Regions from separate parts of the Clostridium paraputrificum AGR2156 genome, predicted to be linked through region 1. Evidence: a T-box and tRNA genes for the amino acid it is inferred to sense, from the RefSeq annotation. Region 1 holds a T-box; the other regions hold tRNA genes.
The links. The T-box of region 1 lies ahead of G594_RS0106720 (valine--tRNA ligase). A T-box ahead of a tRNA ligase gene usually reads a tRNA of that ligase, here a tRNA-Val.

Region 1 (10,224 bases):
GAACTTAACGTTCTACTTTTATTGTAGAATATTCAGAATATTTATTCAATTAATATTTTGTGAATTTTTCTTATTAAAGGTAAGATATGTATTTTTTAGCTTAAAAAGGTGCTATAAGATATAATCTTATAGCACCTAAATAAAACATATTTTTTAATTTAAAGCATCTATTCTTCCTTTTACAGCTTCTAACATTTCAACATACTTTTCTCTTTTAGCTTTTTCTCCATCTACAACTGCTTGTGGAGCCTTAGCTACAAACCCTTGGTTATTAAGCTTCTTGTCAATTCTTTCAATTTCACCTTCAAGCTTCTTAACTTCTTTATTTAATCTTTCAAGTTCCTTTTCTTTATCTACTAAATCAAGAAGTGGCATAAATAATTCTCCACCCTTAACAACAACAGATACAGCATTTGCTGGAACTTCTGACTTATCAGCTATAAATTCAACTTCTGAAGCTGATGCAAGCTTTTCAATATAAGCTGTTCCTGCCATAAATGCATTTTTAGCTTCTTCTCCAATATAGCAAATAACCTTTGCTTTTCTTGAAGGTGGAACATTCATTTCAGCTCTTACATTTCTTAAAGCCTTAACACCTTCTATTACATATCCCATTTCAGTTTCAGCATCAGCATTACTTAGCTCTTCTGAATATTCTGGCCATACTGAAGTTGTTATAGTTTCTTCATCTGTTAAATGAGTATAAATTTCTTCTGTGATAAATGGCATTACTGGGTGTAATAATTTTAATCCTGTAACAAGAACAGTATTTAATACGTTATAAGTTACTCCCTTAGCCTTTTCATCATCTCCGTAGAATACAGGCTTAACAAGTTCTATATACCAGTCGCAGAATTCTGTCCACATGAAGTCATATACCTTTTGTAATGCAATACCAAGTTCAAACTTATCCATGTTTTCAGTAACTTCTTTAACTAATGTGTTCATCTTAGATAATATCCACTTGTCAGCTAATGAATATTCCTTACAATCTGCATACTTATTCATAACTTCCTTATCAAGATTCATCATAACAAATCTAGATGCATTCCAAATCTTATTAGCAAAGTTTCTTGCAGATTCAACTCTTTCTGGATAGTATCTTATGTCATTTCCTGGAGCATTACCAGTAACTAGCATGAATCTTAAAGCATCTGCACCATAAGTGTCTATTACTTCAAGTGGGTCAACACCGTTACCTAGTGACTTACTCATCTTTCTTCCTTCTGAATCTCTTATAATACCGTGAATTAGTACAGTATCAAATGGAGTTTCCTTCATGTTGTGAAGGCCTGAGAATATCATTCTAGCAACCCAGAAGAATATGATATCATATCCAGTAACTAATGTACTTGTTGGGTAGAAGTATTCTAGATCTTCTGTCTTTTCTGGCCATCCTAAAGTTGAGAAAGGCCAAAGTGCTGATGAGAACCATGTATCTAAAACATCATTTTCTTGAGTTAAGTTTTCTGATCCACACTTAGAACACTTACATGGAGCAACTTCTGCAACGTTTATTTCTCCACAGTCTCCACAGTACCATACTGGTATTCTGTGTCCCCACCATAATTGTCTTGAAATACACCAATCTTGAATATTTTCCATCCAGTTGAAGTAAGTCTTTTCAAATCTTTCTGGTACAAACTTAGTCTTCTTTTCTCTAACCACATCTATAGCAGGCTTAGCTAAAGATTCCATCTTTACATACCATTGGTTTGATATCATTGGTTCAACTGTAGTTCCACATCTATCATGAGTTCCTACATTATGAGTGTGAGCTTTAACTTTTACAAGTAATCCTTGCTCTTCTAGGTCCTTAACCATAGCTTTTCTAGCTTCATATCTATCCATGCCTTGGTACTTTCCACCTAGTTCATTTATAATTCCCTTATCATCCATAACCTTAATTTGTGGAAGATCATGTCTTAAACCAACTTGATAGTCATTAGGGTCATGAGCAGGAGTTATTTTAACTGCACCAGTACCAAATTCCATATCAACATAATCATCTGCTATTATAGGAATTTCTCTATTTGTTAAAGGTAGGATTAACATCTTACCTACTAAATCCTTAAATCTTTCATCATTAGGATTAACTGCAACAGCTGTATCTCCTAGTAATGTTTCAGGTCTAGTTGTAGCTATTTCAAGTGAACCTGATCCATCAGCTAGTGGATAGTTAATGTGCCAGAAGAATCCATCTTGTTCTTCATATTCAATTTCTGCATCAGACAATGCAGTTTGACACTTAGGACACCAGTTAGTTATTCTGTTTCCTCTATAGATTAACCCTTCGTTATATAATTTAACGAAAACATGTTTTACAGCCTTATCTAGGTGTTCATCCATAGTAAATGCTTCTCTTGTAAAGTCAGCAGAAACACCCATTTTCTTTAATTGTTGTCTTATCTTTTCTCTATATTCTTCAGTCCACTTCCATACTTCTTCAAGGAAAGCTTCTCTTCCCATTTCCTTCTTATCTAAACCTTGCTTTGCAAGTTCATTAGCAACCTTAACTTCTGTTGCAATTGAGGCATGGTCTTCACCTGGTAACCATAAAGTACAGTAACCTTGCATTCTCTTAAATCTTATAAGCATATCTTGAAGTGTATTATCAAGTGCATGCCCTAAATGCAACTTACCAGTTATATTTGGTGGCGGCATTACTATTGAATAAGGCTTTTTACTCTTGTCTATTACAGGTGTAAAATACTTATTTTCTTCCCAAGTCTTATAAATTCTATCTTCAAACTCTTTAGGATTATAAGTTGTAGATAATTCTTTGTTTTCTAACATATTAATTCCTCCTTTAAGTTAATTGCTTTCTTTATTTTATAAAATAAAAAAGAGCCTTCAATCCAAAAAAGGACGAAGACTCGCGGTACCACCTTTATTCCCACTTTCATGGGCTCTTAATTAAATAACGATTTAGAAAAACCGTCTTTAGCTACTTAAATTTCACTAAAGAAGCTCAAAAGCTACCTTCAAAACCTTCCATATAAGGGCTTACACCTTACCCCTCTCTCTTTGATACTTTCAGTTTTTACTCCTCTTTATCACTGCCATTAAAATTATTAATTTATTTCATAATATATTATTCCACTTTTTTTGTCAATGTTTACTTTAACTTATACATTTTATATATTTTATATCCTAAAGTTATAATTAAAACTACAACAAATACTATAGCAGACCATACTGCTAGTCCTTTAGCTTGTCCTAATGCTACTTGAATACAACTCCACTCTAAAAATGCAAAAAATAATACCATTTCTGTATTCATATAATTTATTAATTCCCTAGCATTTCTATACTGATTTTCTGCATTTTCTCTTGTTATCTTAACGATATAATTATATCCATTAGGAAATAAAGTAAATATCATCATTAGTCCATAAGTTATAGTACATAATATAGGAAATATCATAAGTGTTCCTTTATTGCCCCAATTATCTACTTCACCTGCTCCATTAAAATGAACTGGAATTTCTTTTGGTAAGCCTCCCCAATTGATAACTAAGTATATAATTGAAAATAAAATTCCTAGTACTCCTATAGCTATAACAACCTTTTCCCATAACTTATATTCAACTTTTATTTCCGGCCTTATTGAATCATAATCCTTCATTTCATCCCCCCTAGACTTATTATATTACTAACTAAAAATAAAGGGGAGTAGATATTTGTTTTTCTTGTTCTAAGTAAAATAAATACCTACTCCTTAATACTAAAATCACTTTATATTTAATGCATTAAATATGGCATTAAATTCTTCTTCATTATTATTTATTAATTCAACTAACTTTTCTTTTGTACTTAAATCTTCACCACTTATTATTCCTCCAGCAAGTCTGTGAAATTCACCAAAAACTTTAGGATTATTCTTTGCAAATTCCTCTATTTCAGGTATATGCCTTTCACTCTTTGTTGCAGTTTTCATCCATTCAAGTAATTTATTAATTCTTTCTTCTTTAGTCATTATATATCTCCCCTTATACTTAAATGTAGATATTACTTAAAGGTTCTTGGAGTAAATTCATCACCTTTAGCTTTAGGCTCTCCAAAAACAGCTCTAGAGCTTTCTGCTTGTGGATCATGATTTATGTGTACTTTATTATTTGTTTTCTTTTTTCCCATAATATCACCTCAAGTATAGGTTGTTCTTTTTAGTAATATTTATTCTACTTAATTATGAATAACTATTTTATTACCTCGCCACTATAAGTCCAAGTAAGCCCATTATCCTCACTTACAAATCTTGCAAACTGACTTCCTGCTGCTCCATAATCTCCATCGCTACCTTGACCAACTAAAAGTTCTCCCTTTCCATCCTTAAAAGCTGGTACTAATGGAGTGTCATAGTATACCTTCAAATCTACAGGAATATCCACTTCAACCCTACTCCAGGTTTTTCCTCCATCTACAGTTCTCTCTAATCCTGCATTAGTAGAAATAAATCCTATTTTATCTGTTGAAAATGATATTCCAGTAGATAAACTAGAGCCTCCTTCATCCTCTAACACCCCAATATAATTCCAATTATGGCCACCATCATTACTTGTAAATATAGATGCTGTTTCCCAACTCATTACCCTATCTCCACATAAAAGTGCATACCCAAATCCATCTTCAGTAAATCCAACAAAGCTTGCTCTTACACCAACAATACCAGCTGGTCCTACCTTAACCTTATCCCATGTTAAGCCTTTATCCTCAGATAATATCATATCTCCTGATGGGGATATAAATGCTGTCTTCTCTGGTGTTATATAATAGCTTCCCTTTGGTAACTCAGGCATATAACTTCCCTCTGGCAATTGTGGGTTCCTTCCATTATCTACTATATCTCCTACAAAACCACTATATGTTAGAGATGTATCAACCCACTGTTCTCCTAAATCGTAGGTAACATATATTTTGTCATTTTCTATCTTATAACTACACTTATTAGCTTCAGCTACTACTTCCATCAAATTTATATTGTTATCTAATTGAAGCTCTTTAATTACCTCTTTAGTATCTTTTATATCTATTAATTTATATTTATTTCCATCAATTTTTCTAATTATAAAAGTCCAATTACAATGTATAAGGCCATCATCTCCATAAATCCCCCAGTTTACTAAATCTCCTATATCCCTAGGATTTTTAGGTTCTACTTCAAAAATAGTTGCTACTGCAAAAACCTCATTATCTCCTGCAATAAGCTGACTATTTTTATATTTATAACTAGCTATATTTATATTTTCCTCTTCATAACTTGCATTATTTACATATTTATTTAAATACTCTTCTAACATTGGAACAGCTATATACCTCATTCTTGATGTATCACTATATTCTATAACTGGATATTTTTCTTCATCATTATATTTCCTATTTTTAAAAATATATATAGAAGAAAATATGCAAAATAACAATAAGGCTATAGAAGTACATATTAATATTTTTTCTGTTTTTTCTTTCATTATATTCTCCCCCTATTCACCTAGATTTGCCCCAACTTCAACTAATTCATAAGTTGCTGGCTTATTAGTCTTTTTTATATGATATCTAGTTTTGAATAAAGGTCTACTCTTATCTTTATCCCTATCCTTTAATAAAACTGAATTTTCATCTAATCCATTTGAAGCATAGGTTAGCTCAATAATAAAGTCATTAACATCACCCTTTATCACCTTATGTCTTTCTACACCACCTAACTTTGCATATTCACTCAATTCATTATTAGATTTTGATAAATTAATATGATATCTTTCGCTCATATATACTGCTAATGTAGTGCAGTCATTTGAAGTACTTTCAATAGTTGTTTCGATAAATGGTGGAGTAAATTCTATCACTTCAATACCATTAATACTATCTTCTAAATTATTGTTTTCATCCATATTTGTAGATATAATTTCCATGTCTTTTAATGAGTATTTAAAAATCTTTTGCTTATTTATTGCTTTAATTAAATTGTATCCTAATATTAAGGAGACACATGCTATTAACCCAGTTATTACAATAATATATTTCTTTTTTCTCACTTCTTATTACCTCTCATAATTTTAAATTTATAAACAAAAAAGAGGCTCATATATATGAACCTCCTATATTCTAGTATAATGAATGTTTGTCACAAAGAGCTTCAACCTTTTCTCTTAAAGTAGACAGATCTCCCTCTCTATTTTGTATTGCCTCATCAATTATTTCAGCAATAACTTTCATATCTTCTTCTTCAAAGCCTCTAGTAGTAACTGCTGCAGTACCAATTCTAATACCTGATGTTACAAATGGGCTTCTAGTTTCATTTGGCACTGTATTTTTATTAACAGTAACTCCAATTGTATCTAAAAGATTTTCAACTTCTTTTCCTGTTACATCCTTATTGTTTAAATCAACAAGGATTAGGTGGTTGTCAGTTCCATCAGAAACTAATTTAAATCCTCTATTTACAAGTTCTTCCCCTAAAACTCTACAGTTATTTACTACTTTTGTCATATATTTCTTAAAGCTAGGATCTAAAGCTTCCTTAAAGCATACTGCTTTACCAGCAATAACATGCATTAAAGGTCCACCTTGCATTCCTGGGAATATATTTTTATCTAAATCCTTAGCATACTTTTCTTTGCAAAGGATTAATCCTCCCCTTGGTCCTCTTAAAGTTTTATGAGTTGTAGATGTTACAAAGTCAGCATATGGTACTGGTGATGGATGTAACCCTGCAGCAACTAACCCTGCAATATGAGCCATATCAACCATGAAATATGCACCAACTTCATCTGCAATTTCTCTAAACTTTTTAAAATCAATTATTCTTGCATAAGCACTCGCACCAGCTACAATTAGTTTTGGCTTACATTCTAATGCAATTTTTCTTACTTCATCATAATTAATTCTTTCAGTTTCCTTATCAACGCCATATGATACGAAGTTAAATAATCTTCCTGAAAAATTAACTGGTGATCCATGAGTTAAATGTCCACCATGACTTAAGTCCATCCCTAAAACAGTGTCCCCAGGTTTTAAAATTGTGAAATATACAGCCATATTAGCTTGTGAACCTGCATGAGGTTGAACATTTGCATGCTCAGCTCCAAAAAGTTCCTTAGCTCTATTTCTAGCTATATCTTCAATTTCATCAACAACGTAGCAGCCCCCATAATATCTCTTTCCTGGATATCCTTCTGCGTACTTATTTGTTAAGTATGATCCCATTGCTTCCATAACAGCTTCACTAGCAAAGTTTTCAGATGCAATAAGTTCTATACCTTTTTGTTGTCTGTTTAACTCTTTTTCCATAAGAGCATAAACTTCTTCATCTACCTTTTTTACATTATCAAAATTCATTTTTCCACCCCAATCTAGTTTTTAATAAATTATAGTCTTTATTATACCAATTATCAACCAAAATTTATATAATATTTTCTTCTTATATGCTATAATACTTAAGTAATTTTTACTTTAGGAGTGATATATATGGATATGAACAAGCTCCTACATGTTTCTACATATGCTGGTAGAATAATGCTTGAAAGCGGTGCTGAAACATATAGAGTTGAAGAAACAATATGTAGAATATGCTATTCCTTTGGTGTTGATGAAGCTGATAGTTTTGTAACTCCTACTGGAATAATGGTTTCAATTTGCCATGACAATAAAACATATTCTTTAATAAATAGAGTTAAATCAAGAAGCGTAGACTTAAATAAAATAGATAAAATTAATGAACTTTCAAGAACTTTACAAAGTGAACCTATGGATTTAAGCCATATTTTAAAGCTACTAAAAGAAATAGATAATGGCGAAAGATATTCTATTCCTCTTACATTAGCTTTTTCTGCACTTGCAGCAGGTACATTCTCCATACTTTTTGGAGGAGGCTTTAATGACCTTTTAGCTGCTACTTTTATAGGTTTAATAATAAAAATAGTTACTATAAAGTTCCAAAAACTATCTATAAATGAATTCTTTATTAACTGTATTGGAGGGGCTACTGCAGCTTCACTTACATTACTTTTAGTTATATTAGGATTTAAAATTAATATAGATAAAACTATAATTGGTGCTATAATGCTTCTTGTGCCTGGACTTGCAATTACAAATGCAATTAGAGATACTATAGCCGGTGATTTTTTAGCAGGGTTAACTAAAGCTGCTGAAGCTTTTCTTATAGCTATATCAATTGCTGTCGGATCAGGTGCAATATTAAGTTTCTGGATTAATACTTTAGGAGGTAATATATAATGACAATGGTTTTTGTTCAAACTATGGCATCCTTTATTGCTTCCTGTGGTTTTGGAATTATATTCAATATAAAGGGAAAAAAGTTGTTTTTTGCAGCTATTGGTGGTGGTCTTAGCTGGTTTGTATATGCATTAGGTCTTCATTTAAGCCTTTCTACTATTAGCTCTTTATTTATTTCATCTATATGCTTTAGCGTATATTCAGAAATATTTGCTAGAGTACTAAAAACTCCAGTTACTACCCTAGTAATATGTTGTCTTATTCCACTAGTTCCTGGAGCAGGAATGTATTACACAATGTATGAAGCAATTACCGGAAATGTAACAGGTTCTTTAGAACTTGGATTAAATACACTAGCCTCTTCAGGCACTCTAGTTCTTGGTATTATTTTTGTTTCTACAATTACAAGGTTAATAAATAGAAGGAAGAGTAAAAAAAATTTATTAAATGAAAATAACTAATAGAAGAGAAATTTCATAAAATTTCTCTTCTTTTTTTAACGTCTAGGAAATACATATTTATTTTTCTGTGACTTGGAGCTTGCGACGGAACGAGAAAAATAAATATCTACCTCCATTTTTTCAATTGATAAATGCTATCACTTCCTACTTCTGTAACACTCCTTATATTTATTAATATTATATAAAGAGAAAATTTTCTTTACTTATTCAATTGAGAACTAGGAGATGAATTTATGAAAGATGAAAGGTTAGACATTGGGGTACGTGTAAGTAAAAATACTATTATAGGAAACTTTATCTTAGCATTTATAAAAATACTAATAGGCTTTATAGCTAGAAGTACTGCTATGCTTGCAGATGGAATGCACTCTCTTTCTGATGTGATAACGACAATAGGCGTTATTATTGGTTTAAAGCTATCTCATAAGGAAGCTGATAAGTCTCATCCTTATGGTCATGAAAAAATAGAAAGTATAACTTCATTATTTCTCGCTATTGTTCTTTTTCTTGTAGCAATTAGCATAGGATTCTCTGGAATAATCAAAATAATTAACCATAGCTATGTTACTCCTGGCTTTTCAGCTATAATTGCAGCTATTATTTCAATCATTGTAAAGGAATTAATGTATTGGTATACAATAAAATATGCTAACCAAATTAATAGCCCTTCTTTAAAAGCTGATGCATGGCATCATAGATCTGATGCATTATCATCAGCTGGTGCTTTAATAGGTATAGCTGGTGCTAGAATGGGTTATACTTTTCTAGATCCTCTTGTTGCAATAATAATAGCCTTAGTAATAATTAAAGTTGCTTTTGATATTAGTAAACAAAGTATTTCACAATTAATAGACGAAGCTGCATCTGAAGAAGATATCCAAGTTATAATTGATAGAATCAACTCAATAGATGGAATTTATGAAATAAAGAATTTAAAAACCAGAAAGCATAGCAATAGGCTTTACGTTGATGTTGATATATCTGTGGATGCTACATTAACTGTAGAAGAAGGACATAAAATAGCATTATATGTCCATAATTTAATAGAAGAAGATTCAAGAATAAAGCATTGTATGGTTCATGTAAATCCTTACTATAAAAGTAATTAATGAGGTGTAAATTGAAAATAATCAATTATATATCAAAAAAGTTTTATAGAGCTTCTCCAAATTATACTGAAGAAATATTAGACTATATTAATTCAAAAAATTACTCAAGCTTAACTTCCTATTTAATTTGGGTAGATACAAAGAATTTTAAAACAAATATTTTTAAAGGCAAAACCAATAACTGGACACTAGTACACAGTTATTTATGTACAATAGGCAAAGCCTCTACTCCAACACCTAAAGGAACATATACAGTTGGCATTAAAGGATTATATTTTGGAGTGGAAAAAGGCTATAAATGCTGGTACTATACTCAATTTAAAGGAAACTATCTATTTCATTCAATAATTTATAATTTAGATGGCTCAATAAGAGATGGAAGATTAGGAATGGCTCTTTCAGATGGATGTGTAAGACTTACA
Region 2 (10,224 bases), on a different contig from region 1:
AACTGCTTTTTTTAGTTGTATTAACAAAATTGCCCTAATCTTTATACTATATAAGTGAAAGAATTTATAGGAGTATTTTATGTTTTCATTTAGAAGTAAGATAGACTCTAACCTAAAGTATTACATGGAAAATAAAGTTTATAGAAAATATAGAGTTCTAATCAAATGTAAAAACTTCACAAAAGAAATTGCAAAAAAAATCTCCTCATATAGAGGAGAACTTATATATATATTAGAATATTCAAATATAGTTTGTGCTAAATTAGATAGTAGGTCTATAGAACGTATTTCAGAATATCCTGAAGTTAAATATATAAGTTTTGATGAATACTTACATTTATGTGGAATGAGTGTCTCCACTGCTAATAAAGTTTATATTTCAGAAAAAGTTTCTCTATCTGGAAAGGGTATTGGTATTGGTATTGTTGATAGTGGAATATATCCTCATCCAGACTTACTTTCTCCATCTAATAGGATATCCAGCTTTACTGACTTAATCAATAATTTCCAATATCCCTATGATGATAATGGTCACGGTACATGCACCGCTGGTATAATTGCAAGTAGTGGAATAACATCTAATAATATGTATAAGGGAATAGCGCCACGTTCTGATATATATTGCTATAAAGCTTTTGATAAGTGTGGAAAAGGATTTTCATCTACAGTTCTCTATGCAATTGAGTCATTAATAAAAACATCTAAAGAAAAAAATATAAAAATTCTATGTTTACCTTTTGAATTACAAAACCACAATATATTTATAATCAATGCTTTTAAGGATACCTTTAATAAAGCAATTGAAAATAATGTTGCCCCAATTGTACCTAGTGGCAGTAGTTTAAATGAAGATTTTTCTATTATGGGAATTGCAACCTTAGATAATTGTTTAACTGTTGGTGGAATAGATACTAATAACTCATTAAAACCTTACTTATACTCATCTTCAGGTCCCTTTAAAAATCTTTCAAAACCTAATCTAAGTGCTGCATGTGTTGATATAGTATCTCTAAATTCAGATACATCCTATTTATCTGAAAAAGAGGGATTTAAAATATATCCTAAAAAATTAGATGTATTATATAAATCATTTTCTGGCACATCTATATCCACGGCCTATATTTCTGGAATATGTGCACTTTTATACGAAAAGAATCCAAACTTATCCTTTAAAGATTTGTGTTCGCTATTAAAGCTATCCTGCGAATTAGGAGAACTACCTAAAAAGCAGGTAGGAGAAGGAACTATAAATCTTTATAAGTTATTAGATTAATTAACTAGATACTTTTTAGGATCCACAGGACTACCATTTACTCTAACCTCAAAATGTAAATGTGGTCCTGTGCTTCTTCCTGTACTTCCAACCCTACCTATTAACTGACCTTTTTTAATTTCATCTCCAACCTTTACTTCAAACTTGCTTAAATGTCCATATATAGTTTCTATTCCATCTTCATGTTGTATCAATATCTTATTTCCATAGCTACCATCATACCTACATTCCTTAACTTTTCCATCAAGAGCTGAACAAACTGGATCTCCAATTTCTCCTGCTATATCCATACCACTATGTGTACTTCCCCATCTTGGTCCAAAGTTTGATGTTACATATCCACCTCTAGTTGGCATTCTTAAAAATGCTACATCTTCTTTTATTGGGCTCTTAGTCCCCTTATATACAACTTTATCTATACTATCTTTTATTATATCTTGCTCTATTATTTCCTCATTTACTTTTAATCCATTTCTGTAAACTACGTTAGATACAACACTTTTGATTCCTTCCTCCCCCTCCTCTACATAGACTTCCCCTAAATACATATCATCTCTATTTACTACTTTTGTTGATACATCTATGCTATCAACTCTTTCTTCTCTACATAATATATCTACAAATACTAGATTATTAAACTTATCACTTTTTATAATATTTCTAGCTATTTCTTCTATAGGTTTCACATTTCTAATTCTTTCATTTTCCTTTTCATATCTTAAGTTAGCTTTTACATCTACAGATATAATTTTATCTCTATCTATTTTACTTTCATCTATAAATATCTCTCCTATTCTTCTTAAAACCTCCTTACCCTCTTGTTCATTTAGAACTAATCCATAATATTGATCCCCTAAATAAACTTTAGTTAGAACAGCTTCTGAATTTATAGAAGATATTATAGAATCTCTTAAATCTTTATCAGTTCCTTTTACTTCATCATATTTTACTTTCTTATATGTAATATCGTTTTTATCCTCTTTATCTATAATAATATCATTTATACTATTCTTAACTTCATTACATTGAATTGATAACTCTTCTATTTCTCCATAACACTCTACTTCTTGATTATTAATATATAATTTATATATATTATCACTGTTCAAACCTAATAAGTTAATAATAATTAATATTATACTGCTTATTAAACAACATAATATAAATTTAGTTTGTAATCTTATATCCATACATCATCCCTTCACTTCCAAAAACACATCAATTACTTTTCCCATAATCTATTAATTTATACATTATATATCTATTTAGATAAGTTGTTATCCCTCCTCTCCTTTGTTATAATTATTAAATATGATGTTTATAAAATACTAATTTTGAAAGGAGGAATGTTAGAATGAGTACTTTTATATTGAAAAATAACGCATGTACCTTTACACCTATTAGCAATGTTTTTATTGAAAAATATATGCCATTTGCTAGAGGAGAATTTGTTAAGGTTTATTTACTTCTATTAAAGTATAACTTTTCTAATGAGCCTGGAGTAAATAGTTCAATACTAGCATCTTCCTTAAACCTGTTAGAATCTGATGTAATGAACGCATTAAATTATTGGAATGACCAAGGTGTAATAAAATTTGTTCCTGTAGATAAAATGAATAACTTCAGTATAGAATTTGTACCACTAGATAATGACTTAAGTAGTACTTCACCAGATGTTAACCTATTAGATGCACTAAATAACACAGAAACTAACGATATGTTAAGAGATATAGAAAGAATACTTTGTAGACCACTTTCAACAAAAGAGATGGAAATATATTTAGGATGGCAAAAAGATTTTTCTTTTACCTCAGAACTTATCCTAATACTTATTGAATATTGTGCATCAAAAGGTAAAGTTGATTACAGGTATATAGAAAAGGTTGCTCTGGCTTGGAATGATATGGGTATAAAAACTATTGAAAAAGCCCAAAGTCATATAAAGCAGACAGAAGATAAGTGGGTTAAGATAAGACAAATACTAAATTACCTAGGCATTAACAATTCAGAAATTATGAAGCCTCAGGAAGAGCTTTTGAATAAATGGATTAATGTATATAAATTTGACATTCAATTAATAAAGAAAGCTTGTGACATTTGTTTTCAAAGACTTAATAGAGCTGACTTTAAATATATTGATGGCATACTTAGCAAATGGTTTAATGACAATATAAAAACCCTAGATGATGTTGCAATTAAAGATAAACAACATAAAAATAATTATAAAAACTCATCTACTAATTATCAAAAAAACTTAAAAGCCTCAGGTTTTAATAACTTTGAACCAAGATCATATGATTATGACTCTTTAGAAAAGAAATTGTTAGGATGGGATGTTGATGATTAACGGATATCAAGCAAAAATTATGGCCGTTTATGAAAAGATACGTGATGAAGAATCTAAAAACTTAGAACTTAGAAGAAACGAAATTCGTAATTTGTATCCTGAAATAATGGATATAGATAACTTAATTCAAAAACGTTCGCTTCAATTATCTATGGCTATACTTAAGTCTAAGGATGCAGATGAAACTATAAAAAAGTTTAGAAATGAAATTACAGATTTAAGAGTAAAAAAATGTGAAATGTTAGTATCTAAAGGATATGACCCTGACTATTTGACCTTAAAATATAGGTGTAATAAATGTCAAGATACAGGCTTTATAGGTATTAATAAGTGTTCATGCTATAAACCAAAACTAATAAAATTATATTATCAAAATTCTTTACTTGAGGATACTCTAAAAGAAAAGAACTTTGATAATTTTGATCTTAATTTATTTTCAATGCATAAGGTAAGTGATGATAAATTTTCTCCCAGAAAAAATATGGATAATATTGTATCCTATGTTACTTCTGAATATTTGCCAAACTTCAATAATTCAAATACTAATCTACTTTTTTATGGTAACCCTGGAAGCGGAAAGTCTTATTTATCTTATTGTATAGCTAAAGAGCTATTAGACCTAGGCTTTTTAGTAGTATATAAAACTTCAGAAGAACTTATAAGAGATTTAAGAGATATAAAGTTTAATAATAATGCTAAATTAGAAGAACTCTTAATTGAATGTGATTTACTTATTATTGATGATCTTGGTGCCGAATCTAAGAGTGATTTTTCAATAACAGAACTTTTTAATCTTATTAACAGAAAACTATTAAGAAATAAAAAGATGCTTATTTCAACCAACCTTTCACTTCCTAATATAACAAATATATATAGTGAAAGAATTTACTCTAGACTATTAGGTGATTTTAAACTTTTCAAGTTTTATTCAGATGACATTAGAATAAAGTTAAATTTAAAAAATAAAAGGTAATGTAAAAATCTACATTACCTTTTTTATAAACCTTTTTTTATAAAAACAAAAAACATCAACTAATGTTGATGTTTTAATTTGGCGACTCAGAAGGGGCTCGAACCCTCGACCTCTGGCGTGACAGGCCAGCACTCTAACCAACTGAGCTACTGAGCCGCATTTATGGTGGGCACAACAGGGATCGAACCTGTGACCCCCTGCTTGTAAGGCAGGTGCTCTCCCAGCTGAGCTATGCGCCCAAATAAAAATGGTGACTCCTAGGGGAATCGAACCCCTGTTACCACCGTGAAAGGGTGGTGTCTTAACCGCTTGACCAAGGAGCCAAATTGTTATCTTATGATCCTCGCTAATGTGTTCTGCGCTGACCACATAGACTATAATACAGAAATTCATTATATGTGTCAACACATTTTTTTAAATTTCTTTTTATTTTTCTTAAACCTCGCATTATTCCGTGTCCGATAAGAGATAAATAGCTTCATTTTTCTCACTTTTTTTAATATTATTTATGGCTTTTCCATATCTAGATAATAAAATTTCTTTTTGCTTTATTTCTTTTCTAATTTTATTTATTTCTTCTTTTGCCCCTTCCATAAAACCTTGTATTTCCAGTGGTGTAATTAATATACTATAGTTGTCTCTTTTAAAATTTTGTCCTGATGCCATAACTTTTATAGGTAATGAGTTATTTATTACACAAATTAGTTCCTTTTCCCATATTCCTCTCTTATTAACTTTATATCTATCTCTTAAAACATTTAAATCATTTAATTTTTCATCCATCTCATTTTCTAAAGAGTCTTTTAAAGCTTTATAGAAAAATATTGATATTCCCCTATTTAATTTTATAGTTAGGAAATTAATGTTGTTTATTAAAAAATCATCTATCTCTCCCTCGCTAATTAACTCAACTTCATCATGCTTATAAGACTTTAATCCAGTACCTGTGGGATAATTAACTATTATCTCATCTATATTCATTCTTCTTACTTTAAATTCTCTATCCTTATCTTCAATCTCTGCAATAACTTTAACCTTCAAAATAATCACCTCTTATGGTATTATTCCTCTCTTTAATAGGTAATATTACTATGTTAAAATTTAATTATATTTTTAAAAAGGAGACATAAGTTTTATGATATATCACGATATTATTATTGTTGGTGGTGGAGCTTCTGGTTTAATGGCTGCAATAATTGCAAAAGATCTAGGAAAGGATGTTGCAATTATAGAAGCAACAGATAGAATAGGGAAAAAAATTTTAACTACTGGTAATGGTAGATGTAATATTTCTAACTCTAGAATTTCTTTTCCTTATGATACTTACCATAGTTCTAATAAAGATTTCTATATAGATTGCTTAGATCAGTTGAGTGTTGAAGAAACTAGAAACTTATTTTTATCTATAGGTCTACCTATAGTTGAATTAGAAAAAGGTAAATTATATCCAGCCTCTCTTCAGGCTTCATCTGTAGTAGATCTTTTAAGGTTATCTATAGAGGAAAAGGAAATTCCTTTATTCACAAATTGCAAAGTAAAAACTATCCACAAAAACAAAAACTTTAAATTATCCACAACTAATGATGAATATACTTTATTCACATGCAAAAAAGTTATTTTAGCTTGTGGAGGAAAATCTGCTCCAAAAACAGGTTCAGATGGTTCAGGATATAGATTAGCAAAAGACTTAGGGCATTCTGTCACAAGTACAGTACCTGGTATTGTGCAGTTAAAGTTAGATTATCCACACCTAAAAGCATTATCTGGAATTAAGTTTGATGGAAGAATCTCTATATATGTTGATGGGAAATTAGTTAGAGAAGATATTGGTGAAGTTCTCTTTACCGATTATGGAATATCAGGGCCTCCAATATTACAACTTTCTGCTATAGCTTCTAGAGCCTTGGATAATAATCAAAATGTTGAATTAAGTGTAGATATGATGCCTAACTTATCTATTGAAGAAACTAAAGATTTTTTAGAGGGACACTTATACATGTTTAGCCATAGAACCATTTCTAATTCTTTTATTGGGATTATAAATAAAAAACTCATACCTATAATATTAAAGGATTCAGGAATAAATAATATTCATATTCCTTGCTATGACTTGGATTGGAAAGATAAAAATGAATTACTGTCTAGATTTAAGGGATGGAGATTTAAATGTATAGATACTAATGGATTCAATAATGCCCAATTAACTGTAGGTGGCATAAATACAAAAGAAGTTAATCCTAAAACATTAGAATCTAATATAACACCAGGTTTATTCTTTTGTGGAGAGGTACTAGATGTTAATGGTGATTGCGGTGGATTTAATCTTCAATGGGCATGGTCATCAGGTTATACTGTAGGGAATAGTGTTTAAACTATTCCCTTTTATGTTTGTACTATCATAGATAATATTTAATATATCCCACTTATCTTCTGATTTTAAATATTTTATTTTCATATTTACTTCATATTCTATTTCATCTTCTTGTATTGTTAATACACCTTGTATTTCCCTTAATTTATATGACTCTATCTCTTTTACACTTTCTATATTGAATTTAAAAGTCACTTCATTATCTAAAATGTATTCTTTATCTCTTATGTATATAACTTTGCCCCTTAAATCATTACATACTCTTTTTCCTGTTATAAAAGAATTCTTTATAACAAATGTTAAACATATAACTCCCACAAGCATAATTCCAAATAATAAACAATAGAACGTTACCTTATTCTTATCTAATTTATTCATCCTATCCCTCTATTAATTCATATACTTATCTATATTCATATCAATAAACTTATATTTATATAAATATTTCAATATATAAAAAAAGAGCGAATATAAAAATATCCGCTCTTTTAATTATTTATTTAATGCTTCCATTAATTCATTTAAGTTTATTCCATGTACCATAGCAGCTTCCTCAATTGTTTCAGCTTGTGCTGATGGACAACCCACGCAACCCATTCCAAAGCTCATTAAAACTTCTGCCTTACTTGAATCAGCTTTTATAACTTCACCTATTGTCATATCCTTAGTTATCATACTTATCACCTCTTTATACTTACTAGTACTTAGTATTATAAAAAAATTATATTTTATCCACTAAATAAAGTCAAGTAAAGTACTCGGAATTAAAGTTCTCCAACTCTCATAGTTTGATCTCTTTTTGGTCCTACTGATACTATTGATATTCTTGTTCCAGTAAACTCTGAAATTCTTTCAAGGTACTTCTTTGCATTTTCAGGTATTTCATCATAACTTCTTGCATCTGCTACTGAATCATCCCATCCATCAAATTCTTCATATACAGGTTCACACTTAGCTAAATCCTCTAAGCTTGCTGGGAAATAATCTATTATTTCTCCATTAAATTTATACCCTACACATACCTTTAACTTATCCAATCCTGCTAGTGTATCAATCTTAGTAACTGCCAATGAAGTTAAGCCAGATACTCTAACTGCAGACTTAACTATAACTAAGTCAAGCCAACCACATCTTCTAGATCTACCTGTAGTTACTCCATATTCATGTCCCTTTGTTCTTATCCATTCACCAGTTTCATTTTCTAATTCAGTTGGGAAAGGACCCTTACCAACTCTTGTAGTATATGCTTTTGTAATACCTACTGCATTTTTAATCATATTTGGTCCAACACCAATTCCGTTGCTTACTCCACCTGCTGTTGTATTTGAAGATGTAACATATGGATATGTTCCATGATCTATATCTAAAAGCATACCTTGAGCTCCTTCAAAAAGAACTGTTTTATCTTCTTTAATTGAATCATAAACTTTTACTGATGTATCCTTTACGAATGGTCCTATTTTCTCTGCATATTGTTTATATTGAACTAATATCTCTTCTGCATCTAAAGCTTCTCCACCAAGAACCTTTGTTATATATTCATTCTTCATTTTTATGTTTTCTCTTAGTTTTTCTTCAAATACATCTTCATGTAATAAATCACAAACTCTAATTCCACATCTCTCAAACTTATCTGTATAACAAGGACCTATTCCTTTTCCAGTAGTTCCTATATCATTCTTCCCTCTAGCCTTTTCCTTTAAAATATCTAATACTCTATGATATGGCATTATTAAGTGAGCTCTATCACTAATAATTAGCTTTTCTGGAGTTACCTTAACACCTTCTTTTTCTAAATATCCTATCTCTTCAAATAAGGCCTTAGGATCTACTACAACACCATTTCCTATTACATTTAACTTGTTGTCATATAATATACCTGAAGGTATTAAGTGAAGCTTGTATTGTCTATCTCCTACTTCTACAGTATGACCTGCATTATTTCCTCCCTGGAATCTAACGACTACATCTGCTTCTTCAGCTAGATAATCAGTCATTTTACCCTTTCCTTCATCGCCCCATTGGGCACCTAAAACAATAAACGCTGACATATACACTGCCTCCTTATGTAAAATCTACTCCTACATACTAACAAAGTGATTGTCATAGGTCAATATCCACTCGAATATTTTTTTGCAAATTACTATTATAATTCGTATAATAATAGTAGTAAACTTAGTTTCTTATTCTAGAAATTAATATATAAAAAGGGGTGCTCATATGACAATATACGAAAAAGCTTTAAAATTTCATGAAGAAAAAAGAGGTAAACTTGAAATATGTTCAAGAACTCCAATTAAAGATTCACAAGATCTTAGTTTAGCTTATACTCCAGGGGTGGCTGAACCATGTAGAGAAATATATAAAGATCCCTCTAAAGCCTATCTATATACTAGAAAGTGGAATACTGTTGCTGTAATATCTGATGGTACAGCAGTACTAGGTTTAGGTGATATTGGTCCTCTAGCTTCTTTACCTGTAATGGAAGGAAAATCAATTCTATTTAAAGAATTTGGAGATGTTGATGCATTTCCTATAGTATTAGATACAAAAGATGTTGATGAGATTGTCGATACAATAGTTAAAATTTCACCTTCATTAGGCGGAATAAATCTTGAAGACATATCTGCTCCAAGATGTTTTGAAATTGAACAACGATTAAAGGAAAAATTAGATATTCCAGTTTTTCATGATGATCAACACGGAACTGCTATAGTTGTTTTATCAGGGATTATAAATGCCCTTAAGATAGTTAATAAAAAGTTGGAAAACTTAAAAGTTGTAATTAATGGTGCTGGTTCTGCTGGTACTGCTATCTGTAAGCTCCTATTATCATCTGGAGTAAAAAATATTGTTATGTGCGATATTAATGGCATTATTCATAAGGAAGCTGACTTAAAAAATGATGCTTTAAAAGAATTAGCACAAATAACAAATCCAAATAATGAAACAGGTTCTCTTAGTACTGCAATGAAAGGTGCTGATATATTTATAGGTGTATCTGCTCCAAATATCGTTTCTAAGGAAATGGTTTCTTCAATGAATAAAGATTCTATATTGTTTGCAATGGCTAACCCTACTCCTGAAATTTTTCCTGAGGATGCTCTTGAGGCGGGAGCACTAGTTGTTGGTACAGGAAGATCAGATTATCCTAATCAAATAAATAATGTTTTGGCTTTCCCTGGTGTATTTAGAGGTGCATTAGATGTTAGAGCAAGAGAAATAAATGAAGCGATGAAGGTAGCAGCTGCCTATGCTAT
Region 3 (10,224 bases), on a different contig from region 1:
TAAGATGGTTGTAAACGAAGAGGTAGAAAAAGTATTTGTAAATACAATTAATGGTATGGTTGAGTTTCTACCTAATCATGCACCTATTATAATGAGTACAGTACCAAGTGTTACTGTGTTTTATGATAAAGTAGGAAATAAGAAAGAGCTATTTACATCTAGAGGAGTAATTAATTTAAGCAATAATGAAATAATGTTTTGTAGTGATGCAGCAGAATTAGTTGAAGATATTGATTTAGCTAGAGCAGAAGAAGCAAAAGGAAGAGCTGAAGAAAGATTAAAAGATTCATCTAAGTTTGATGTTGCAAGAGCACAGGCAGCATTAATTAGAGCAAATATAAGAATAGGTTTAAAAAAGCATTCAATTTAATGAATGCTTTTTTTTATGTAAAAAATTATATTTTTTTGACAATCTTTCACAAAAAAATACGACTTTTATATACTAATAGTAAATAAAGTAATTGTATAAAAAATGGAATAAATGACCATAATTATGAAGGAAAGGTGGGGGTATATGTGAAGGTTAGAGTATGCCTTGTATTAAGTTTCCTTTTTTCTGTTATTTTTATTAGTGCTTTTCCTATAGTTAGTTGGTCATGTAATGATTTTTATTCTATTGAAAAATTAATAAAAGAAGAAAGTACCTTTGTAGAAAGTGGCGTGAAGATAGAATATGAAAGCAATATTTCACTAGAAGATACTTTAAGTTTAATACAAAAGAAAATAAAAAAGCATTATAGTTCAAGTGTTTCTGAAATAACTAATGATGGTATTTCTATAAAGTGCAATAATATAGAAATAAATATTATTGTTTATGAAAATAAGGGAAAAACATTAGTAGATGCGGTAATAACTAATTTTAGTAAAGACAAAAAGTTATTAAATTTAATACAAGATTTATCACAATTACAAGTTAATACTTCAAGTAAACCTAGATATTTTAAATATATAAAGGGAAAAATAAATAATACAGAAGAAGGATTAGATATTATTAATAAAGTACAAAACATAAAAGACATAAATGCCCTAGATATCCATAATGGTTATGTTGGAACAGCTAAATTACAAGATGGAGAAAGGGTCAATTTTGCAGTAAGTAACTACGATAAAGGGACTTACTTAGTTATTGGTACACCAATAATTTTTTCAACATACTAATAAGTCATTATGGAGGAGAATATGGAAAAGATAGTAGTTAAAGGTGGAAAGAAACTAAGTGGTGAGGTAAACATAAGCGCAGCGAAGAATTCGGTTTTGCCTATAATTGCAGCAACAATTCTTTCAAAAGAGAATATTGAATTAGAAAATATACCTATGCTAGAAGACGTTTTGGTTATATGTAACCTACTTAGTGGTTTAAATTGCGATTTAGAAATAATGGATGAAAAGATAAAAATAAATACAAGTAAATTGATTCCTGTTGATGCTAATAGTGAATTAATAAGGAAAATGAGAGCTTCATTTCTAATAATGGGTCCTATGTTAGCAAGGTTTGGTTATTGCAAATTATCACTTCCAGGAGGATGCAATATAGGTAGTAGACCTATTGATCTTCATTTGAAAGGCTTTAAAGCCTTAGGAGCTGAAATAAATATTGGACATGGATATGTAGAAGCTAAGGTAGATAGATTAAAAGGAAATAGAATTTATTTAGATTTCCCTTCAGTTGGAGCAACTGAGAATATAATTATGGCTGCTGTATTAGCAGAAGGAACAACTATAATTGAAAATGCTGCAGAAGAACCTGAAATATGGGATTTAGCAGAATTTTTAAACTCAATGGGAGCTAATATAGTCGGTGCTGGTACAGGAAAGATTACAATAGAAGGTGTAGATCATTTAGGTGGCATTAAATATAAACCAATATATGATAGAATTGAAGCTGGCACATTTATGATAAGTGCTGCAATAACAAACAGTAGAATTAAAATTAATGGTATAAATGGAGAACATTTAAGACCATTAATAGAAAAGTTAAAAGAGTGTGGAATTAACTTTGAAGAATTAGGAGAATCTGTAATAGTTGATGGAACAGGTCCTAAGAAGCCTGTAGATATTAAAACTTTACCTTATCCAGGGTTCCCTACAGATATGCAACCTCAAATGATGAGCTTGCTATGCTTAATTGAGGGGTCTAGCATAGTAACAGAAACTATATTTGAGAATAGATTTATGCATGTAGCAGAGCTTACTAGAATGGGAGCTAAAATAAAAATAGATGGTAGAACAGCTTTTATTGAAGGTGTTAACAAACTAACTGGATGTGAGGTTAAAGCTACAGACTTAAGAGCAGGAGCTGCTATGATATTGGTTGGATTAGTAGCTGAAGGAACAACAGAAATAGGAGATATTTATCATATAGATAGAGGTTATCAAGATATTGAAAAGAAATTCAGAGGTCTTGGAGCTGATATTGAAAGAATTAAGTATTAAAAAGGAATTATAATTTTTTTATAAAGAAGCTATATCGTTAAGATGTAGCTTCTTTTATGCAAAAATATATAAATATATATTCTTATGTATATATTAGAAAATAATAAAGCTTATTGAGAGTAGTGATAAGTAAAATTATGTAAGCATATAATTAAAGGAAATTATTTTTTAGGAGGGAGAAATGAATTATAATGGTGCGAAAAATGAATTTAAAGTTATTTCTTATATAAGCATATTTATAATTTCCTTTACAATAATAATTTGTAGTATATTCATTGCATCTCCATTTAAACGTACAAGCTCTTTTGAACTTAGCGATGATACTATAAAGTATGTTAAAGATGAAGGGGTAATAGTTAAGGGCGATGATAAAGTAAAGGTATATAATACTATCACAGGAAAGGTAGAAGAAATAAGTTTAGAAGATTATATAGTTGGAGTAGTAGCTGCAGAAATGCCTGCAGAATTTAATGAAGAGGCAATAAAGGCTCAATCTATAGCAGCTAGAACTTTTTATTTTTCTAAGAGAATTTCTCCTTGTAAATCAGCTAAAGAGCATGGAGCAGAAATTTGTTCATCAACTCACTGTCAGGCATATATGAGTAAGGATGAAAGAATGCAGAAGTGGGAAAGTGCGAAAGCAGAAACTTATTGGGAGAAGATTGTTAGCTCTGTTAAAGCTACAGAGGGTGAGGTTATGATATATGGCGATGAGATAGTTAAGTATCCTCAATTCTTTGCTATAAGTGGAGGTAAGACAGAGGATTCCTTAGAAGTGTTCTCAGGAGATATTCCTTATTTAAAATCAGTAGATAGTTCTTGGGATGAAGATGCTACAAAATATAGTACAACAAAGGAAATTGGATTTGATGAATTTGTAAATACAATAAATAAAACATATAAGGATTCTGGAGTTACAAAAACAAATTTAAAAGATAAGGTAAAGATAGAGTCTAGAACTAATGCGGAGTATGTAAAAAGTATAGCATTAGGAGAAAAAACAATTTCGGGAATTGATTTTAGAAAATTATTTGATCTTAGGTCATCAAATTTTACAATAGAGTATGGTAATGATGTGGTTAAAATTAATTGTAAAGGCTATGGGCATGGAGTTGGAATGAGCCAATGGGGAGCAAACTTTATGGGCAAGGACGGAAAGAATTATAAAGATATATTAAAACATTATTATTCAGGAATAGAAATTGAAAAAATAGTATATAAATAGCGATTAAAAACTTTTAATAAGGTAAGGATATAAGATAAGTCAAAGGCTTATTTTATATCCTTATTTTTTTAAAATAAAAATAAATAAAATATGGATAATATGTATTATTTTATACAAAAAGGAAACAATAGAAAAAGGAGGTGTTTATATGGACAAAAATAATTTACAAAAGGTAAAAGATTTTTTTAGGAAGGAGGGTTTTTACGTAGTACTTTTCCTATGTTTGTGTATTATCACAACACTTGGAACTGTATATTTTAAGAAATCACGTAATTTACAAACAGATCCTAAAAAAGAAGAGAATAATAAAGAAATTTCGTTGAATGTTGATGATAAAGATGTAAGTAATAACATGCAAAATGCAGAAAGAGTGGAGAGTACAACTAATAAGAATACCGAAAAGACTACTGCTGTATCAAATACTACGGAAGTGAAATTTGTTAATCCAATCTCAGGAACTTTAATTAGAGAGTTTAAGACAACTCCTCAAATTATTGATGATGAAGGAAATCAACGTGTTTTATCTGGAGTAAATATTAAATCTAAGATAGGTTCGGAAGTAAAAGCAGCAGCAGAAGGTGTTGTAGAAACAGTAGGTGTTGGCGATGTTGAAGAAGGAACAAGAGTTGTTATCAAGCATGCTAATGGATTAAAGACTGTTTATGCTAATCTTGATCCTAAAGTTAATGTTAAGGCTGGAGATAAGGTAACATCAAGCACTGTTATCGGTAAAGTTGGAAATACTGTAAAGATATTTGGAGATAAGTTTGGTGAATTTTTAAATATACAAGTAATAAATTCACAAGGAAAACAAGTAGATCCATTAAAGTATTTTTCATATAAGCTAAAGTAATTTGTTAGAAATAATATTAATCAGTCATTCCTTGAAAAAGGAATGACTGGTCAATAATTAAAAAGAATAAAGAAATAAAAAATGAAGGAGGTAGCATTTTGAAAGACTATATTGAAGAAAGAGTTCTTGAGGTAGCACAATATATAATTGATTCAAAAGCTACTATTAGGAAAACTGCTAAAGTTTTTGGAGTAAGTAAAAGTACAATTCATAAAGATATGACAGAGAGATTACCAAAAATAAATCCAATTATTGCAGAAAAAACTCATAGTATTTTAGAACTTAATAAAGCAGAAAGACATATTAGAGGCGGAAAAGCCACTAAATTAAAGTATAAAGCTATTGAATGATAGGAATATTCCATATATAATAAAGAATAGGCAGAATTTTGAAGAAATTGTTATCTAAATGTAATTTTTATATATGGGAGTGAAAAAAATGTGGTTTTGGAGATCAGGGGTAGAGCTGGGAATAGACTTAGGTACAGCTACTGTGCTTGTTTATGAAAAAGGTAAAGGTATTATATTAAAAGAACCATCAGTTGTTGCTATAAACAAAATTAATAATAAGGTATTGGCTGTTGGGGAAGAAGCAAGAAAGATGATTGGAAGAACACCAGGAAATATAGTAGCAGTTCGTCCATTAAGAGACGGGGTTATTTCTGATTATGATGTAACTGAAAAAATGTTAAAGGCATTTATAGTTAAAGCTGTTGGTAAGAAAAATATGGTTGCTCCTAAGGTAATGGTTTGCATTCCTTCACAGGCTACAGAAGTAGAGAGAAGAGCCGTAATAGATGCAGCAAGAAATTCCGGAGCAAAGAGAGTTAATCTGATAGAAGAGCCTTTAGCAGCAGCAATTGGTGCAGGATTAGATATAACAAAGCCAAATGGATCAATGGTAGTTGATATTGGTGGGGGGACATGTGATATAGCTATAATTTCTCTTGGTGGTATCGTTGTTAAATCATCAATAAAGAGTGCTGGAGATAAATTTGATGAAGCTATCATAAAGTATGTAAGAAGTAAACATAAAATTATGATAGGAGAAAAGACTGCAGAAGAATTAAAGGTTACAATAGGTTCAGCCTTTAAAGGGGGCAGAAATTTAACTTCAAGTATGAAGGGTAGAAATTTAGTTACTGGTTTACCAGATGAGGTAGAAATAACAACTGAAGAAATTCGACAAGCATTACAAGAACCTGTTACTTTAATAGTAGAGGCTGTAAAAGCAGTGTTAGAAAAAACTCCTCCAGAATTAGCGGCAGATATTATAGAAAAGGGAATCCTTTTAACTGGTGGAGGTGCTTTATTAGACGGATTAGACAAGCTTATTGAATTTGAAACTGGAGTAAGTGCTATAGTTGCAGCTGACTCAGTTGAATGTGTTGCAGAAGGAACTGGAAAGGTTCTTGCTTATTTTGATAAGTTGGATAATAACTTGAATAATCAAGAAGTAATTTTAATAGAGTAACATAAAAAGTGAGAAGCTTTATAGAGTTTCTCACTTTTTATATATAAGAAAATTATTATGTTTTTAAATTTATTCCTTTGTTTAAATAATATGCATGTATAATTCCTCTTGAAATAACTTTGGCCATATCTAGAACTAGAGATAAGCGAATAGATCTAGAAGAAAAGAAGTCAGCATTATCACTTGAGTCTATTATACCTATTATAGAGGCCATACCTACATCAGGAAGTGTCTTTCCTACTCCTTTTCCAGGATGTATAGCATAGTCTCTAGTATGAATTTCACCTATTGATTTATTTTCACCTAAACAAGCATCAATACCGATTATGCAAGCATCAGGGTGTAATTTATTTATCTCTTCCAATCGTTTATCTATATTTAAAGCATGAATGGGATTTGATATAGTACCATAGATTGGTAAAGGAAAGAGATTCTCTTCTAATATAGTACCAACTAAAGGTCCTAAACAATCTCCAATACATTTATCAGTTCCTATACAAACTATAGCTGTATTATCCTTTATAAAATCTTTTATTCCTTCTGCAATTTCATAATAAGCAAGTGCAGATCTATAATGAACCTTCCTTTTATTCAAGCCATAACACCCCCTTCAATAATATATGAGTGGGAGTTAATAAATAGTATATAAGAATAAAAAAATGCTAAGTGGCAATAAATCAAATATGAAGGGAGTGAAAAAAATGAAAAAAGTTTTTGTTGGATTAGTAATTTTTTTGGCAAGTTTTATTACTATATATACTATTTTTATATGGGAACCAAAGTCAGTAGCAGATATTGTGAACTTAGGTGGAGTTACAAATGAAGATGTTAAAAGTGAAAATGATGAAAAAGAAGTGGAGAGCAAGAAAAAAGAGGAAAGTAAAGAAGTATCTGTTGATGTAAATCCTATATTAAAGGTAAGTGTAGAGGATATATATAATGAAATGCCTAGGAAAGATTATGAAGAACTAAAAAAGGTTATTACAACAATGTCAACAAGTGATATAGGTATGATAGAAGATGCTATAAATAGTGAAGATAAGGAAAGTGGAATTACAAATGCTATATCAGTTTTAAAGACTAGATTAAGTAGCGAGGATTATGAGAAAATAAAGAGTATATTATCTCCATATGTAAATTTTAATAATATCAAAGAAAATGTGTAGAAAAAACGGATGTAATATTAAATGAGAGTAAAACCGATAGATGTAGAGTAAATTAAGGATAATCTTGATATATGCATTCATTTGAGAGTTGAAATATAAGAGCATAGAATATATACTAACTATTGTTGATTCGGTGCTTACAGCATTTGAAGAAAACTAAAAATTGGAGGAGTTCCCGAGTGGCCAAAGGGGGCAGACTGTAAATCTGTTGCGATTCGCTTCGATGGTTCGAATCCGTCCTCCTCCACCATTTAAATGGGCGCATAGCTCAGCTGGGAGAGCACCTGCCTTACAAGCAGGGGGTCACAGGTTCGATCCCTGTTGTGCCCACCATTTAAAACTTAAAAAATAAATATAATATGCTGGCATGGCTCAACGGTAGAGCAGCTGACTTGTAATCAGCAGGTTGTAGGTTCGATTCCTATTGCCAGCTCCAAATGGAGGAGTTCCCGAGTGGCCAAAGGGGGCAGACTGTAAATCTGTTGCGATTCGCTTCGATGGTTCGAATCCGTCCTCCTCCACCATTTAAAAGCAAGTTTACTTGCTTTTTTTAATGTCTATAAAAGTATAAAATTCTAATAGTATGAGAGGGGTGGATATTTATTTCCGTGTGACTTGGAGTTTTGTGACGGAACAAGTAAAATAAATATCTACTCCACATTTTTTATTCCTTAAAAGTTGATAATGTGTATTAAGTTAATAAAATCTGTGGATAGAAAAAAAGCTTCTGTGGATAAAAGTTGAAATTATATAATAAATACTATTGAGTTTAAAAAAATAATATGTTACAATAAGTTTGCAAAAATTAAATAAAAAACTCTTATCAAGAGAGGTGGAGGGAAAGGGCCCGATGAAACCCGGCAACCTGTTATATTACAAGGTGCCAATTCCTGTAGATTTTTTATCTACGAGATGAGAGAGATTATATAGTAAAGTCTCTTCTTATCGAAGGGTTTTTTTATTGCCTAAAAACATTTGGAAGGAGAAGACAAATTATGAAAAGATTATTTACATCAGAGTCAGTAACAGAAGGACATCCAGATAAAATATGTGATCAAATATCTGATGCAGTGTTAGATGCGATTTTATCAAAGGATCCAAATGCAAGAGTAGCATGTGAAACATGTACAACAACAGGATTAGTAATGGTAATGGGGGAAATAACAACAAATTGTTATGTTGACATTCCTAAAGTTGTTAGAGAAACAATAAGAGAAATAGGTTATGATAGAGCTAAGTATGGATTTGACTGTGATACATGTGCAGTTATGACTACTATAGATGAACAATCAGCTGATATAGCAATGGGAGTAGATGAAGCTTTAGAATCTAAAAAGGGTGATAAGGATGATGTTGAAGCAGTAGGTGCTGGAGACCAAGGTATGATGTTTGGTTTTGCAACAAATGAAACTCCAGAATTTATGCCACTACCAATAGCTATGGCTCACAGACTTTCTAGAAGACTTACTGAAGTTAGAAAGAATGGAACACTAGATTATTTAAGACCAGATGGTAAAACACAAGTAACAGTTGAATATGAAAATAACACAGCTAAGAGAATAGATGCAATAGTTATTTCTACTCAACATGGTGAAGAAGTTACTTTAGAACAAATAGAAAAAGATTTAATGGAATACGTAATAAGAGAAGTGGTTCCAGCTGAATTATTAGATGAAAACACTAAATATTATATAAATCCTACTGGAAGATTCGTTGTAGGGGGGCCTCAAGGAGATTCGGGATTAACAGGAAGAAAGATAATAGTTGATACTTATGGAGGAATGGGAAGACACGGTGGTGGAGCATTCTCAGGAAAAGATCCAACAAAGGTTGATAGATCAGCAGCGTATGCAGCAAGATGGGTTGCTAAAAACTTAGTAGCCGCTGGCCTTGCAGATAAGCTTGAAATACAATTAGCTTATGCTATAGGTGTTGCAAAGCCAGTATCAATAGAAGTTGAGACATTTGGAACTGGAAAAGTTGATGAAGAAACTATAATTAATATAGTTGAAAAGGTATTTGACTTAAGACCAGGTGCAATAATTAAAGAGTTAGATTTAAGAAGACCAATCTATAAGCAAACTGCTGCTTATGGACATTTTGGAAGAACAGACTTAAATCTTCCATGGGAACAATTAAACAAGGTTGAAGAAATTAAAAAATTATTATAGAAAAAAGACTTATTGCAATAATTTGCAATAAGTCTTTTTATTATTTATTATAAACTTTTTTTCCCTTAACGAAAACTTTTTGAATTTCTATATCTTCATTAAATAATATAAGGTCAGCATCATAACCTTCTTTTATCAAACCTTTATGATCTTCAACATGACAGTGTTTTGCACCATTGTAAGTAGCCATTCTTACAACTTCATTTAAAGGATAATTTGAGTTGCTATATATATTCTTAACAGCTTTATCAAGAGTAAGAACAGAACCAGCTAAAGTTCCATCTAATAATCTTGCAGCACCATTTTTAACTATAACATCTTGACCACCTAAAGAATATTGGCCATCTGGCATACCACAAGCTTCCATAGCATCACTAACTAATAAAACTTTATCAGTTCCCTTTTGCTTATAGGCTGTTCTTAAAGCAGGGTAAGAAATATGGATACCATCAGAAATTGTTTCTGTAGTTATATCAGTATCGAATGTAGCACCTACAACACCTGGTTCTCTATGAGTAAAAGGAGTCATTGCGTTGTAAAGGTGAGTTGAGTGGCATGCACCACATTTTATTCCCTCTATAGCTTCATCATAAGTAGCTTTTGTGTGCCCCATAGATACTGTAACACCATTGTCAGAAAGATACTTTATTAATTCTTTTGCACCTTCAACTTCAGGAGCCATTGTGATAGATACAACAGCATCACCATAGTCACCAACTATTTTGTTATAGTTTTCTACTGATGGCGCAAGTAAGAAGTTTGGATTTTGAGCACCAATTGCTTTTGGGCTTATGAAAGGTCCTTCTAAGTGAGCTCCTAATACATTAGCACCTTCAGTTCCTTCTTCTTTAAGCTTTTTAATAACTTTCATAGATTTTCTGATATCTTCAGCAGCAACTGTCA

Region 2: it has a tRNA-Val gene. The T-box ahead of G594_RS0106720 (valine--tRNA ligase) is inferred to sense a tRNA for this amino acid. The anticodon was not compared.
Region 3: it has a tRNA-Val gene. The T-box ahead of G594_RS0106720 (valine--tRNA ligase) is inferred to sense a tRNA for this amino acid. The anticodon was not compared.

Annotation. Positions count from the first base shown of each region.
Region 1 covers NZ_AUJC01000006.1:230-10,453, forward strand. The annotation lists gene G594_RS0106720 (valine--tRNA ligase) at 154-2,796, opposite strand; T-box leader at 2,862-3,069, opposite strand; gene G594_RS0106725 (DUF1648 domain-containing protein) at 3,119-3,628, opposite strand; gene G594_RS0106730 (hypothetical protein) at 3,734-3,979, opposite strand; gene G594_RS20625 (CPC_1213 family protein) at 4,012-4,137, opposite strand; gene G594_RS0106740 (WD40/YVTN/BNR-like repeat-containing protein) at 4,200-5,468, opposite strand; gene G594_RS0106745 (hypothetical protein) at 5,481-6,032, opposite strand; gene glyA (serine hydroxymethyltransferase) at 6,103-7,335, opposite strand; gene G594_RS0106755 (threonine/serine exporter family protein) at 7,465-8,232, shown strand; gene G594_RS0106760 (threonine/serine exporter family protein) at 8,232-8,693, shown strand; gene G594_RS0106765 (cation diffusion facilitator family transporter) at 8,927-9,802, shown strand; gene G594_RS0106770 (L,D-transpeptidase) at 9,814-10,224, shown strand, end outside.
Region 2 covers NZ_AUJC01000014.1:31,981-42,204, forward strand. The annotation lists gene G594_RS0113090 (S8 family peptidase) at 80-1,273, shown strand; gene G594_RS19695 (peptidoglycan DD-metalloendopeptidase family protein) at 1,270-2,463, opposite strand; gene G594_RS0113100 (DnaD domain protein) at 2,628-3,620, shown strand; gene G594_RS0113105 (ATP-binding protein) at 3,613-4,593, shown strand; tRNA gene G594_RS0113110 (tRNA-Asp) at 4,673-4,749, opposite strand; tRNA gene G594_RS0113115 (tRNA-Val) at 4,757-4,832, opposite strand; tRNA gene G594_RS0113120 (tRNA-Glu) at 4,842-4,916, opposite strand; gene G594_RS0113125 (hypothetical protein) at 5,041-5,634, opposite strand; gene G594_RS0113130 (BaiN/RdsA family NAD(P)/FAD-dependent oxidoreductase) at 5,729-6,964, shown strand; gene G594_RS0113135 (hypothetical protein) at 6,935-7,342, opposite strand; gene G594_RS0113140 (DUF1858 domain-containing protein) at 7,457-7,639, opposite strand; gene G594_RS0113145 (adenylosuccinate synthase) at 7,729-9,015, opposite strand; gene G594_RS0113150 (NAD(P)-dependent malic enzyme) at 9,185-10,224, shown strand, end outside.
Region 3 covers NZ_AUJC01000001.1:448,177-458,400, reverse strand. The annotation lists gene atpC (ATP synthase F1 subunit epsilon) at 1-370, shown strand, start outside; gene G594_RS19500 (hypothetical protein) at 517-1,158, shown strand; gene murA (UDP-N-acetylglucosamine 1-carboxyvinyltransferase) at 1,180-2,433, shown strand; gene spoIID (stage II sporulation protein D) at 2,615-3,658, shown strand; gene G594_RS0102190 (M23 family metallopeptidase) at 3,807-4,511, shown strand; gene spoIIID (sporulation transcriptional regulator SpoIIID) at 4,610-4,861, shown strand; gene mreB (rod shape-determining protein MreB) at 4,950-5,984, shown strand; gene yyaC (spore protease YyaC) at 6,040-6,579, opposite strand; gene G594_RS0102170 (hypothetical protein) at 6,686-7,150, shown strand; tRNA gene G594_RS0102165 (tRNA-Tyr) at 7,316-7,400, shown strand; tRNA gene G594_RS0102160 (tRNA-Val) at 7,408-7,483, shown strand; tRNA gene G594_RS0102155 (tRNA-Thr) at 7,512-7,586, shown strand; tRNA gene G594_RS0102150 (tRNA-Tyr) at 7,590-7,674, shown strand; SAM riboswitch class I at 7,968-8,069, shown strand; gene metK (methionine adenosyltransferase) at 8,146-9,321, shown strand; gene nagA (N-acetylglucosamine-6-phosphate deacetylase) at 9,362-10,224, opposite strand, start outside.